One region of the Aquabacter albus genome, then DNA from elsewhere that is predicted to be linked to it. Evidence: predicted binding sites of a transcription regulator. Region 1 holds the regulator's gene; the other holds the start of a gene.
The links. Region 1 encodes PhoB, which activates phosphate uptake and scavenging genes when phosphate is short. Its sites were predicted from a motif close to TGTCATNNANCTGTCAT; they were not measured.
Positions count from the first base shown of each region.

Region 2: the regulator PhoB is predicted to act here: its motif matches at 2,555-2,571, upstream of ABLE91_RS03275 (Orn/Lys/Arg family decarboxylase).

Region 1 is NZ_JBDZDT010000003.1:258,736-266,322, reverse strand. Features, by position in the region: gene pstC (phosphate ABC transporter permease subunit PstC) at 1-181, shown strand, start outside; gene pstA (phosphate ABC transporter permease PstA) at 201-1,034, shown strand; gene pstB (phosphate ABC transporter ATP-binding protein PstB) at 1,126-1,950, shown strand; gene phoU (phosphate signaling complex protein PhoU) at 1,970-2,695, shown strand; gene phoB (phosphate regulon transcriptional regulator PhoB) at 2,727-3,428, shown strand; gene ABLE91_RS07700 (methyl-accepting chemotaxis protein) at 3,883-5,832, opposite strand; gene ABLE91_RS07695 (Bug family tripartite tricarboxylate transporter substrate binding protein) at 6,364-7,332, shown strand; gene ABLE91_RS07690 (GcrA family cell cycle regulator) at 7,478-7,587, opposite strand, start outside.
Region 2 is NZ_JBDZDT010000002.1:37,824-44,797, reverse strand. Features, by position in the region: gene ABLE91_RS03280 (GNAT family N-acetyltransferase) at 1-126, opposite strand, end outside; gene ABLE91_RS03275 (Orn/Lys/Arg family decarboxylase) at 155-2,512, opposite strand; gene ABLE91_RS03270 (Bug family tripartite tricarboxylate transporter substrate binding protein) at 2,714-3,685, opposite strand; gene ABLE91_RS03265 (FAD-binding oxidoreductase) at 3,719-5,185, opposite strand; gene ABLE91_RS03260 (FadR/GntR family transcriptional regulator) at 5,182-5,955, opposite strand; gene ABLE91_RS03255 (four-carbon acid sugar kinase family protein) at 5,942-6,974, opposite strand, start outside.

The sequences.
Region 1 (7,587 bases):
GTCCGCCTCGCTGTTCGCGCCGGGCGCTACCATCGCCTCCACCATCGCGAACGAATTCCCCGAGGCGGCCATCGGCTCCCTGAAGCTCACCTCGCTGCTTCAGCTCGGCTTCATCCTGTTCGTGATCTCGTTCATCGTCCTCGCACTTTCCCGGGCGCTGGTGCGCTCGCGGCTCGATTGATCGGGAAGGATAAAAGAACATGGCTTCCCTCGCCGCACGCCGCGCCAAGGACACCACCATCAAGGTGATCTCCACGGGCTTCGCCGTCTTCGCCATCTTCCTTTTGGCGTGGATCCTCTGGACGCTGGTGGCCCGGGGCCTTCCCGCCCTGTCGCTCACCGTCTTCACCAACGTGACCATGCCGCCGGGCATGAATGGCGGCCTTCTCAACGCCATCGTCGGCTCGCTGATCCAGATCGCGCTCGCGCTGATCATTGGTGGCCCGATCGGCATGTTCTGCGGCACCTTCCTGGCCGAGAACGGCAAGGGCACGAAAATCGGCTCCGCCGCGCGCTTCGTGAACGATATCCTGCTCTCCGCGCCCTCCATCCTGGTGGGCTTGTTCATCTACCAGTTCCTGGTGATCCCGTTCGGCGGGTTCTCCGGCTGGGCGGGCTCCCTGGCCCTCGCCATCCTGGTGATCCCGGTGATCGTGCGCACCACCGAGGACATGCTGAACCTCGTTCCGGTGGGCCTGCGCGAAGCCGCCTTCGCGCTCGGCGCGCCGAAATGGAAGGTGGTGATGATGATCACCTGGCGCGCGGCGCGCGCCGGCATCGTCACCGGCATTCTCCTGGCGGTGGCCCGCGCGGCGGGCGAGACCGCGCCGCTGCTGTTCACCTCGCTCGGCAACAATTCCTGGTCCGTGGACTTGTCCAAGCCCATGGCGAGCCTGCCCATTGCCATCTATCAGTATGCCGGAAGCCCGTTCGACGACTGGGTTGCTCTTGCCTGGGCCGGCGCGCTGCTGATCACGGTCGGCGTGTTGCTCCTGAATATCGTGTCCCGGCTGGTTCTGGCTCGGACGAAGTGAGCGGGGCGGCCCGACGGGCCGCACCGGACCCAACAAGATCACGACGGGGCCGCCCGACGGCCCCGCAGACCAGAGATCGAAGAGGCCGAACATGACTTCTGCAGTGGATCCGACCTTCAACATCGCGTCGTCTGTCGCCGCCAAGCCCGACGCCGTGCAGGCACCCACCAAGATCAAGGTGGACAACCTCAATTTCTATTACGGGCAGAACCATGCCCTGAAGAACATCAATTTCGAGATCCCCGAGAAGCGCGTCACCGCGATGATCGGCCCCTCGGGTTGCGGCAAGTCCACGCTGCTGCGCATCTTCAACCGCATGTACGACCTCTATCCCGGCCAGCGGGCCGAGGGGCAGGTGCTGTTCGACGGCGTCAACATCGTCGGCAAGGAGCTGGACCCCACCATCGTGCGCACCCGCATCGGCATGGTGTTCCAGAAGCCCACCCCGTTCCCCATGTCCATCTATGACAACATCGCCTTCGGCGTGCGCCTGCACGAGAACCTGAACAAGGCGAAAATGGACGAGCGTGTGGAAAGCTGCCTGCGCAAGGCGGCGATCTGGGAAGAGACCAAGGATCGCCTCCACACCTCCGCACTCGGCATGTCGGGCGGCCAGCAGCAGCGCCTGTGCATCGCCCGCACCATTGCGGTGCAGCCGGAAGTGATCCTTTTGGACGAGCCCACCTCCGCGCTCGACCCCATCTCCACCTCGAAGATCGAGGACCTGATCGACGAGCTGAAGCAGGACTTCACCATCGTCATCGTGACCCACAATATGCAGCAGGCGGCGCGTTGCGCCGACATCACCGCCTTCTTCTATCTGGGCGAACTGGTCGAGGTGGCGCCTTCGGACGTAATCTTTACCAATCCCAAGCAGATCAAGACCCGCGACTACATCACCGGCCGCTTCGGCTGATCGCAAAGGATCCGCGGACATGTCCGAGCATACCGTTACGGCGTTCGACGCCGAGCTGAAGGAAATCGGCCGCAAGGTGGTCGAGATGGGCGGCCAGGCCGAGCGCCTCGTCATTGATGCGGTGAACGCCCTCATGCGCCGCGACGCGGCCCTCGCCCAGCGGGTGATCCTGCTGGACACCAGCGTGGACAACATCCAGCGCGAGATCGAGGAAAAGGCGATTGTCGTCATCGCCAAGCGCCAGCCGGTGGCCTCCGACCTGCGCGAGCTGGTGGCGGCCATCCGCATCGCCAGCGATCTGGAGCGCATCGGCGATCTTGCCAAGAATGTGGGCAAGCGCGTGCTCGCCATCGAAGGCGAATACCACCCGCAGAAGCTGGTGCGCGGCGTGGAGCACATGTCCGACCTGGTGCTCGAGCAGCTGAAGGAAGTTCTCGACGCCTATGCCGGCAAGGACCAGGTCCGGGCCATCGAGGTGTGGCGCCGCGACAGCGGCATCGACACCATGTACACGTCGCTGTTCCGCGAGCTCCTCACCTATATGATGGAAGATCCACGGAACATCTCGGTGTGCACGCACCTCCTGTTCTGCGCCAAGAACATCGAGCGCATCGGCGATCACGCCACCAATATCGCCGAGACCGTCCACTACATGGTCTCCGGCCAGGTGCTGTCCGACGAGCGGCCGAAGGCGGACATCTCCAGCGAGACGTCCGTGCCGTTCACGGGACACGTGCAAGGGTAGTGGCTAAGACATTGGGCAGGGGTGATGGGCAGTGCCGGCACGTATCCTGATCATCGAGGATGAGGAGGCCTTGAGCCTCCTTCTCCGTTACAATCTGGAATCCGAGGGCTATGCGGTCGATGCGGTGATCCGCGGCGACGAGGCCGAGACACGGCTGCGCGAAAGCGTGCCCGACCTCGTCATCCTCGACTGGATGCTGCCGGGCCTGTCGGGCATCGAGCTGTGCCGCCGGTTGCGCACGCGCCCCGAGACCGAGCGCCTCCCCGTCATCATGCTCACCGCCCGCGGCGATGAGACCGAGCGGGTGCGCGGCCTTGCCACCGGCGCCGACGATTATGTGGTGAAGCCCTTCTCGGTGCCCGAGCTGCTGGCCCGGGTGCGCGCGCTGCTCCGGCGCGCCAAGCCCGAGCATGTGGCCACCCTGCTGCGGGCGGGCGACATCGAGCTCGACCGGGAGACCCACCGGGTGCACCGGGCCGGCCGCGAGGTGCATCTCGGCCCGACCGAGTTCCGGCTTCTCGAATTCCTCATGCAGAGCCCGGGCCGTGTCTTCTCTCGCGAGCAATTGCTGGACGGGGTCTGGGGGCAGGACGTCTATATCGACGAGCGCACCGTGGACGTGCATGTGGGCCGCCTGCGCAAGGCCATCAATCGCGGCCGGCAGATGGATCCCATCCGCACCGTGCGTGGGGCGGGCTATTCCTTCAACGAAATGTTCGCCCGCGCGCATTGAGCGCGGGCTCCGGCCGTTCCCGGCGCCGGCGCCGGCGTGAGCGCGCCCACCGGCCCGAGAGAGACGTGCCCGAGATCTCTGCGGTGACACCACACCAAGATCCGGGCGGCCGTGGCGCGAACCTGCCGGCTGTCCCTTCGGCTGAAGACTTGGAGCGCGGTCACGTCTGACGGCCGCGGAATGCTGTCATCAGAAGCGTGATTGTTCTTGGCTGGAGGCAAGGTCACTACCTGTGGGATCGCAATGCTATTCCGACAAGTGGATTTGACCCCATGCCGGCGGGCCTTTGAGGGCGTTCGCCTGCTACTGCGATGAGGCTGGATAAAGCCCAGCCCGGTCCGCAGTGCGGACCGGGCCGAGGATACTCATACTCACCCATGGCACCGGCCGGCACCTTGATGCTGCCCGTTCCGGAACCGCCAGGGCCACCCGGAGGTGGCCTGAGGCCGTGCGATCAGGCGGCGCGGATGCGCAGGACGAAGCTGTCCGTGGCCTGGCGCAGATCGGCGGAGGTGCGGGACAGTTCGGAGGACGCCTCCAGCACCTGGGTTGCCGCAGACCCCGTCTCCACCGCCGTCAGCGCCACCTGCTCGATATTGCTGTTGGCGTTGCGCGCCCCGTCGGAGGCGCGCGAGATGGAATGGGCGATCTCCTGTGTCGCCGCTGCCTGCTGGGTCACTGCGGACGCGATGGTGGTGGAGATGTGGCTGATCGCGCCGATGGTCTTGGCAATGTCGGCAATGGACTTGGCCGCATTGTCGGTGGCGTGCTGGACGGTGGAGATCTGCGCCTCGATCTCGGCCGTCGCCTTCGTCGTCTGGTCGGCGAGGCTCTTCACCTCGCTCGCCACCACGGCGAAGCCCCGGCCCGCCTCGCCCGCCCGCGCCGCCTCGATGGTGGCGTTGAGGGCGAGCAGGTTCGTCTGTCCGGCAATGTTGGTGATGAGGCTCAGAATGTCCCCGATGCGCCGCGCGGCATCGAGCAGCGCCGAGATCTTGCTCGCCGCGTCATTGGCTTCCTGAACCGCCGTGCCGGTGATGCGCGTGGATTCCGTCACCCGGGCGCCGATCTCCTCCACGGAGGCGGACAGCTCCTCCGCGGCGGCCGCCACCGTCTCCACCATGGTGGAGGCGATCTGAGCGGCCTGGGAGGCCTGGTCGGAGCGGCTCGAGGTGGATTCGGCCATGCCCGCCATGGCGCGGGCGGAGGCCTGGAGCTCCTCCGAGGTGGTGGAGACGGCGCCGGCGATGCGGCCGACCGCGCGGTCGAGCTCCTCGGCCACCTCCTGGAAGGCCTTGCGCCGGTCGGCTTCCGCCTGCTCGCGCAACTCCACCTGGTCGTGCTGAAGGCGGACCATCTCCATGGAATTGTTCCGCAGGATCTCGACGGCCCTGCCGATCTCACCGATCTCGTCGCGCCGCTCCGTGCCCGGGATGGTGACGTCGAAGACGCCGGCGGCAATTTTCTCGATCCCCTCCGACATCTGGCGGATGGGCTCGATGACGCGGCGGGTGATGAGGGTGCCGAAGCCGACCACCAGGACAAGGATGAGAAGGCAGGCGGCCGACGCGCCGATGAAGGCGATCCTGGCGTTGGAGATTTTCGTGTCCGCAAGCTGTTCGGCGCCGGCCAGCGCGGCGTCGCGCGGGGCCAGGGCTGCCACCAGCGCCGGGCGGACCGTGTTGCGCCATGCCTCGATGGAGACCTGGGTGTCCCTGCCGGCGACGGCTTCCTGGAAGGTATCCAGGATGAGCTTGCCGAGGACCTGCATGAACTCTTTGTCCGCCTTCTCCACGGCTGCCGTGATGCCGGGCACGTCGTCGAGGTCGTGGGCGGCATGCTGCACCAGGGACCAGAGCGTCGTTATCTGCCCGGTATAGGAATAGAATTGCTGGATCTGGGCCGGCGTCAGGGTGGTCCTGTTTCCGAGATAGCTGGTGAGCATGGTGGAGCGGCGGCCACCAATGTCGCGCAGCATGAGGGAGTAGCGGGCCATGCCCGCGAGGCTGCCGATTTCCCCGTCCTTGTCGTTGATGCGCAGTTCGAGGTCGTCGGACAGCCGGCTGATATTGCCGAGATTGGCCGTCACGTCGGACACGTAGCGGGCTTGAGCCTGCGGGTCGCGCCCGTTCGCCGGCTTGGCGACTTCGCTTTCAACCAGCGCGCGGGCGGTGCGCGCGGAAGCGAGGATCTTGGTGAGCGGGGTTTCGATCGCCGCCTTGTCGGCGGGCGCCAGGGCGGCCAGCGCGGCCTGGGTGCTCGCCACGGATTCGTCCGTCCGCCCCATATTGGCCTTGGCTTCAGAGGAAATCTGCGTCGTGCTCGAAAGCAGCGCTTGATTGAGGTCGCCTCGTTCGACGGAGATTCGCTCGCTCAGGCGGGCGAGACTGGCGAACACCTGCATCAGCGTCTTGGCTTTCGATGCATCGGCCCAGATCTGCCATTGATTGACAGCAAAAATAACGCTGCCTGCGACGGCCACGGCCCCGATAATCGACAGGCAAAGTAAAAACAGCCCCCGGACTCGCATTTTGATCCCCATTATCCCCCTGGATCGAACGAAGCTGAGCGAGTGGGCTTGCGCGAAGCTGTCCTATTTTGTGTACAAAAGAGCTGAATCCCGCGCAGATCCATAAAGTGGATGCAACTATAGTTTGCATTGCGTGATTTTTTGCGTGTAGGGGCGGATGTAGGTCGTCATCCCAGGCGGAATACAGGCCTGTACAGAGGCCGGCCCAGGCATGCGACGGGGAGGGCCGGAGCCTTTCTAAGCCCGCAGCCGTCGCGCCCGCCTGCAAGGAGCCTTGAGCTGCCGGGTGCGGGAGGCTTGCTTCAGGTCCATCCCGGCGGGTCCGGGGTCGCGTCCCCCAACGAAAGCCGCGGTTTCCCGGTTCTGCCGCTCCGTTCTATACATTGCAGCTGGAGGAGACGAACCATGAAACGCATTGCCTCAATTGCTCTCGCGCTGGCGCTCATGACGGGCTTTGCCCAGGCGCAGGAAGATTATCCCAACCGACCCATCAGGCTGGTGGTCCCGTTCGCGGCCGGCGGCTCCACGGACATCGTCGCCCGGATCATCGCCGCGAAGATGGGCGAGATCCTGAAGCAGCAGGTCATCGTGGAGAACCGCGCGGGCGCCGGCGGAAACACGGGCGCGGCGGTGGTCGCCCGGGCGGCGCCCGATGGCTATACGGTGCTGATGGGCACGGTCGCGACCCACGCCATCAACCCGGTCCTCTACACCAAGATGCCGTACGACCCCGTGAAGGATTTCGCGCCGGTCTCGCTGCTGGTGAACGTGCCCAACGTGGTGGTGGTGCACCCCTCGCTGAACGTGAAGAGCGTGGCGGAGCTCATCGCCCTGCTCAAGGCCAATCCCGGAAAGTACGAATATGCCTCCTCGGGCATCGGCACGCCGCTGCACCTGTCCGGCGCGCTGTTCGAGAGTATGGCCGACGTGAAGATGGTCCACGTGCCCTATAAGGGCGCAGGCCCGGCCATGGTGGATCTGGTGGGCGGCCAGGTGAAGATCATGTTCGATAATCTCCCGTCCGCCATCGGCCATATCCGGAAGGGCACCATCATCGGCCTCGCCATCACGACGAAGGATCGCTCGCCCGCGGCGCCGGACATGCCGACCGTCTCGGAATCCGGCCTGCCGGGTTATGAGACCTATTCGTGGAATGCCATCTTCGCGCCGGCTGGAACGCCGACCGCCATCATCGACAAGCTGGCCAAGGCCGGCATCGAGGCGGTTTCGTCGCCGGATGTGAAGGCGCGCCTCGCGGACCTGAGCGCGGTCAGCGTCGGCTCCAGCCCCGCTCAGCTCGCCGACCATGTGAAGGCCGAATTGGCGAAGTGGGGCCCGGTGGTCAAGGCCTCCGGCGCATCCCTGGACGAGTGAGGGCACGCCGCCCCTGGATGACGTCATCCCCGGACTTGATCCGGGGATCTCTCAGGCGGAGATCGATGGCCGGGTGAAGCCCGGCCATGACGTGAATGCGAGCATGAAAAGAAATGGCCGCCCGGAGGCGGCCTTTTTGCTTTCGTCAGCGGATGCCGACGAGGCGCCGGTCGCGCCGGCGGTCCTGGCTCGGCTGGTAGGCCATGCGCGCATGGTGGCTGCAATAGGGCACGCCGGGCGTGCTGCGCCCACCGC
Region 2 (6,974 bases), on a different contig from region 1:
CGGCGTATCGCCATCGTCCACCCCATCCTCGACGCCGCGGCGGATGTGCCGGCGATAGATCGCCAGCATGGCCTCCACGTCCGTGTCCCGCGATGGCCGGATGGTGACCTGATGCTCGTGCTCCATGAATGCCTTCGGCGTCCTGCGCTGTGCCCTATTCGGCGACCACGTAGGTATGTAGCCGAACTTTGCCCGCCGCATCCACCTCCCGGTAGACGCCCTGGATCTCCACCTCGAAGCCGGGGAAGGTGTTGAAGCTCGCCTCGAACATCTTGAGATAGTCGATCATGGGCTGCGCCCGCGCGGTCAGCCGTTCGCCGGGCACGATGGTGGCGATGCCGGGCGGATAGACCACGAACGGCGTCGTGGCGATGCGCCCCGCAATGGCGTCGATGGGCAGATAGTCCACATCGTTGCGCACGAGGCAGCGCGTCGCGTCGTGGGGGGAGAGGGCGATCTCCGGCAGATGCTCGGCCGAGAACTGCTTCGCCTGGAGGGCGCTGACGTCGGCGTCGCGGAAGAAGCGGTGCATGTCCCCGCAGAGATCGCGCAGGCGCACGCCGGCATAGCGCCCCGGCCTGCGCCGGTAGAATTCGGGGATGGCGTCTTCGAGCAGCGCGTTGTCGTCGTGCAGCTTCTTGAAGGCGACGAGCCCGCTGATCAGCGTGCCCGCCTTGCTGGCCTCGACGCCCGGCGTCAGAAGGAAGAGCAGGGAATTGAGGTCGTTCTTCTCTGCGACGATGCGGTTCTCGCGCAGATACTGGGCGACCACCGGGGCCGGGATGCCGTGCGCGGCATAGGCGCCGGTGGCACGGTCGAAGCCTGGCGTGAGCAACGTCAGCTTGTTGGGGTCGGTCATGGCGAAGCCCGGCGCCATGTCGGAGAAGCCGTGCCAGGATGCCCCCGGCACGAGGTGCCAGTAGGACGGATCGGTGGCGAGCTGGTCCGTGGCCACCATCTCCCAGGCCACGTCATGCACCGCGCCTGCGCGGGAGGCGTCGGGGATCTGCACGCGGTCCGGCACGAAGGGCTCGAAGAACCAGCGGCGCTCGGGGCGCGCCTCCTTCTCCTCGAACTCGCGCCGCAGCGCCCGGATCTTCTTGCGCAGCTCGATGCCGAGCCGGATCGTGTCGTCCCAGAGAACCTCGCCCGAGCGGCCCTTCATCATCTGCGCGCCCACGTCGAGGGAGGCGAATAGCGGGTAGAAGGGCGAGGTGGAGGCGTGCTGCATGAAGCTTTCATTGAAGCGCCGGTGCTCCACCCGGCGCTTCTGGCCGCGGATGTGGCGGTCCTTCATGTGGATCTGGGACGCCTGGGAGAAGCTCGCCAGTTGCTTGTGGGTGGACTGGGTGGCGATGATGCCCGGCGCGTCGGGGCCGAGGTCTGAGAGCCCCATGGCGAAGCGGCCCGCATAGAGCGGGTGGAACTTCATGAAGCCCGCCCAGGCCTCATCGAACAGGATGTACTCGCACAGATGGCCGATGCGCTTCAGGATCATCTCGGCGTTGTGGATGGTGCCGTCATAGGTGCACTGCTCCACCACGGCGACGCGGAACGGGCGCGGCTTGCGCCACGCTTCCGGGTCCTTGACCAGGGGATGGGTCCGGATGCGCTCGCGTAGCGCCTCTTCGTCCAGGTCCTCCCAGCGCATGGGGCCGATCAGACCCCAGGCATTGCGCACGGTGGGCACATAGACCGGGATGCCGCCGCTGATCATCAGCGCGCCATGGTGGGCGGCCTTGTGGTTGTTGCGGTCGAACAGCACGAGATCGCCGTCGGTGACCAATGCGGCCAGCGCCACCTTGTTGGAGGTGGAGGTGCCGTTCAGCACGAAATAGGTCTTCTCCGCCCCGAAGATCTTGGCGGCTTCCTTCTGCGCCTGCAGCGCCGGGCCCTCATGGGTCAGGAGGTCGCCGAGGTCGAGCACGGAATTGTCGAGGTCGTCGCGGAACACCGCCTCGCCCAGATGGTCCATGAACACCCGCCCGATGGGGCTGCGGCTGTAGAACATGCCGCCATTATGGCCCGGGCAGGTCCAGAGCTGGTTGCCTTCCTCGGCATAATCGACGAGAGCGCCGAAGAACGGCGTCTTCAGCGTCTCGGCATATTGCTTCAGCCGGCTGATGAGGTTCTTGGCGATGAAGGCCGGGGTCTCCTCCGAGAGGAAGACATAGCCATCGATGAAGTCGAGCACCTCGACGGGCAGGTCCTCGAACCTCTTACGGCGGATCAGGAGGATGATGGGGAAGTCCAGCCCGCGGCGGCGCATCAGGTTGATGAGCGCGGCGGTCTTGCCTTCCAGGCCCTTCTTGCCCCAGTCCACCATCATGCAGCCGATGGCGGCATCGGTCTGGACGGCGATCTCGGCATCCTCGATGTCGTGCGCCTTGACGACCTCGAAGCCCGAACGCTCGATCTCGCCGACGATCTGGTTCAGGCGGATGCCTTCGAGATCCTCCGCATCAAAGGACGGCGTGGCGAACAGGAAGGTGAAGCGTCTGAAATAGTCCATGGATGCCCCGATGGTCTGCGACGCCAGATGTCACCGTGTTCCATGACAGTGCGGTGACCGCCGGTGCGGAAGGGCATAGGCCGCCGGCGCATCACATGGCAAATGGGGGATCGCGGCGGGCGCCTGGAACGGGCCCGGGCACAACCCTTGATTTCATTGGGCGAGGGGAGGCACGCCGTGCCCGACCTCGCCCTGCTCGCCTCACTCCACCTTCACCTTGGCGGTGTCGATCACCTTCTTCCAGCGGTCGGTCTCGCTGGCAATCAGCTGCTTGAACTGCTCGGGCGAGGTGTGGACCGGGATGGCGCCGAGCTCGATGAAGCGGGCCTTCGTGGCGGGCTGCTCCATATAGGCATTGATGGCCTTCGCCAGCTTGTCGATGACGGGCGCCGGCGTCCCGATGGGCGCGAGGAAGCCATGCCAGGCCACCGCCTCGAAGCCCGGCACGGTTTCGGCGACGGTGGGCAGGTTCGGGTCGAAGGGCACGCGTTCCGCCGTGGCAGTGGCGAGCAGCGCGAGCTTGCCGACCTTGGCCTGGGGCAGCAGAAGCGGGGCATTGTCGAAGGCGATGTCGATCTGGCCGCCGACGAGGTCCGGCACCATCTGGCTGGAACCCTTATAGGGCACATGCACCATCTGCGTGCCGGTCATGATCTGGAACAGCTCGCCCGCCAGATGCTGGGTGGTGCCGATGCCGGCGGAGCCGAACGTCACCTTGCCGGGATTGGCCTTGAGATAGGCGATCAGCTCCGGGACCGTGCGCGCCTTGATGCGCTCGGGGTTCACCGCCAGCAGGTTCGGCACGATCGAGACCTGGGTGATGGGCGCGAGATCGCGCAGGGTCTGGTACTGGATGCGGTCGCCCAGAAGGGTTGGATGCACGGCAAGGTTCGAGGTGGAGGCAAGGGCGATGGTGTAGCCGTCCGGCGCCGAACGGGCGAGCCGCCCCATGGCCAGCGCGCCGCCGCTGCCGCCGATGTTCTCCGGCACGAAAGGCTGGCCCCAGGTCTTCTGGAGATGCTCGGACACCATGCGGGCAAAGATGTCCGCCGTGCCACCCGCGGTGAAGGGGATGAGCACCGAGACGGACTTGGTGGGATAGTCGGCCTGGGCTGCGGCGGGGAGTACGGGCAGCGTCAGCGCGAGCGCCGCCGCCAAAAGGGTCTTCAACATGGCGTTTCCTCCTGAAGGTCTGATGGGTCGGCCTTAGGCCGTTGAGCGAAGCGGGGCTTCTTCGGCCCGCGCGGAAGCGTCCGGCAGCACCTTGCCGGGGTTCATGAGGCCGGCGGGATCGAACAACGTCTTCACGCGCGCCATCCAGGCCAGTTCCACAGGGTCCGCCACGCGGGCGAGCCGGGCGCGGTTGGTGGCGCCGATGCCGTGCTCGGCGCTGATCGAACCCTTCAGCTCCGCGGTGACGTCGTCCACGGCGCGGTTGATGGCCTCTGCCGCGTCCTTCATCTCCGCCATGCGGTCCTGGGCAATGCCGGGGATGATGGCGAGCACGTGGAGATTGCCGTCGCCCACATGGCCGTGGATGGCGAGCCGCGCGTCGGGGCGCACCTCGGCGATGCGCGCGCTGATGCGGTTGACGAACTCGGCCTGCGCCTCCAGCGGCACCGAGCTGTCGTGGGAGACCACGTAGCCCGCCTTCTTGCTGCCTTCCGAGACGCTGTGGCGGATCTTCCAGAGCGCATCGGCCTGCGCCTCGCTGGCCGCGACGATGGCGTCGGACACGAGGTCGGCCTCGAAGGCGGCACCCAGCAGCCCTTCCATGGCCCCGTCGAGGTCCATCTCCTCCAGCGTGTCCACAAGCTCGATGAGCAGATACCAGGGGGTGTCGAGCGCGAAGGGGATCTGAACGTCCGGCAAGTTCTCGGCGATCACCTCGATCTGGCCGCGCGACATGATCTCGAAGCTGCCGATGCGCTCGCCCAGCCGGGTGCGCGCCAGGGCCAAAAGATCAAGCGCCGCCTCGATGCGCTCCAGCTTGGCGAGAGCCACCGCGCGGCGGCGGGGCTGCGGGAACAGTTTAAGCACCGCGCCGGTGATGATGCCGAGCGTGCCTTCCGCGCCGATGAAAAGCTGCTTCAGGTCATATCCCGTGCTGTCCTTGCGCAGGCTCGTCATCATGTCCATGACCTCGCCCGAGGGCAGCACCACCTCCAACCCCAGGGTCAATTCGCGCATGGTGCCGTAGCGCAGCACGGCGGTGCCGCCGGCATTGGTGGAGAGGTTGCCGCCGATCTGGCAGGAGCCTTCCGCGCCGAGGCTGAGGGGGAAGAGGCGATTCCGCTCCTCCGCAGCCGCCTGCACGTCGGCGAGGATGCAACCGGCATCCACCGCGATGGCATCGCCCAGCCGGCTCACCCAGCGCACCGTGTTCATGCGGTCGAGCCGGACGATCACCGAGGGGCGCTGCGCCAGCGGGATGGAGCCGGCGCACATGCCGGTATTGCCGCCCTGGGGCACGATGGCGATGTCGTTCCCCATGCACCAGCGCACCAGTTCGGACACTTCAGCGGTGGAGCCGGGCTTCACGACGGCCAGCGCCTCGCCGCGATAGCGGCCCCGCCAGTCCACCACGAAGGGCTCCATGTCGGCGCCCGGCCCGGTCACGTAGCGCGGGCCGACGATGGCGCCGAGCCCGGAGATCACATCCGCCGGGCTCATCGCGCCGCCCCCCGGATGGAAAGGTCCAGCAGCCGGCCTTCAAACAGGCGGTCGCGGGATGAGGTGAGGTGGGCGCGCATGGCGGCGCGGGCGGCCTCGCAGTCGCGGGCGCGGATCGCCTCGAAGATGGCGCGGTGCTCGCCCAGCACATGCTCCAGCTTCGGCCCGGCATTCATCAGCGAGAGGCCGTGCAGCTTCATGCCCACCGCGATGTGGTCCTGAAGCGCCGTGAGGGCGGTGCCGAAATAATGGTTGTTCGAGGCCCGCGCGATGGTGTGGTGGAACACGAAGTCCACATCCTCGCGGTGCTTCAGCTTGCGGGTCGCCTCTTCCAGCGCCCCGATGGCGACGGACATGGCCTCCAGTTCCTGCGGGGAGCGTCGGTCGGCGGCGAAGAAGGCCGCGTCCGGTTCGATGGTGAGGCGGAACTCGAAGCAGCGCTGGATGTCGGCAATGGTCTCGATGCGCGCGAAGCCGAGCGTCGCATGATCGATGGTGCGCGCGGCGACGAAGCTGCCGGCGCCCTGGCGGGAATAGATCAGCCCTTCCTTGCGCAGCCGCCCCAGCGCCTCGCGCACCACAGGCCGGGAGACGCCGAAGGTGCGGGCAAGGTCGTGCTCGCTCGGCAGCTTGCCATCGGCGCCGAATGCGCCGCCGGCAATCTGCGTGACGAGCTGGTGGTAGACGTTCTCCGACATCGACGCGCCGGTGGTGGCACGCACGGTTTCGATGGCGTCGAGCGATGAGGGTGCGTTTTCAGTGCCGGGCATCGGCCGCCTCCGGACGAAGGATGGACGCGAGGGCATCGGCCGCGCCGAACCCTCCCGATTTGGTCACGAGGAGCATGTCCCCGTGGCCCGGAACGGCAATGCGCGACCACGGCATGCCGGGCAACACCTCGCCGCGCGGGTGCACCACTTTCACGCCGAGCGCGCGCATGAGCCCCATGGCGGTATCTCCCCCGGTGGCGAGGACGGTGCGGGCCCCGTGCTGCGTGAGCCGGAAGGCGACGCCCGCACCGAAGCGTTCGGCGACAGCCTCTTCGCTCGCAGTCCCGGTGCCGGGCACACACTGGAAGAGAACGAGATCGCCGGTCGGCGCGGTGTCGCCCACATGGCCGTCCGGCGCCTCGATCACCTGAAGATGCGGCGTCCGGCGCCGCAGGCGCTCGACCTGCATGAGCGTGATGGGATCACGCGAGCCGACGACCACCGCGACCGGGCCCTCGCAGGCAAAGGCCATGCCCGAGGCATCGCCCATGGGATAGGCCAGCGCTGCGGCGAGGCTCCGCGCGCCCACGAGAAGCGTCTCGCGCGCCGCAGCCCGCCCCAGGCGGGCAATGGCCGCAAGCTCGCCCGCATGGGCAATGTCCGGCACCTCGACGGCGAGCCCGTCGAAGCAGGCGAGCACGGAAAGCGGCTCGGCAACGCCCGTGCCGACGACGCAGCCATTCTCCACCCGCCGCCCAAGCTCGGGAACGGCAGGCACGGCCACGGCGCGGGTGCGTCCCGTCGCAGCCATCATGGCCCGGGTCTCGGCGCCGACATTTCCCTTGAGCCGCGAATCCACCTTCTTGAACACCACCTCCGGCGCAGCCGCCTGGAGACAGCGCGCGGCGGCCGTCACGATGCCGGCGGCCTCCGGGGCGGGAAGATGACGCGAGGCGGTGTTGACCGCGACGACGGACGCGCCCGTGGCCAGCGCCTCCCCGATGTCGCCCGCCGTCACGGCGACGGCGCAGAAAAGACCCCGGCCCGCGAAGGGCGCGGTGGAATCGAGCGCGCCCGAG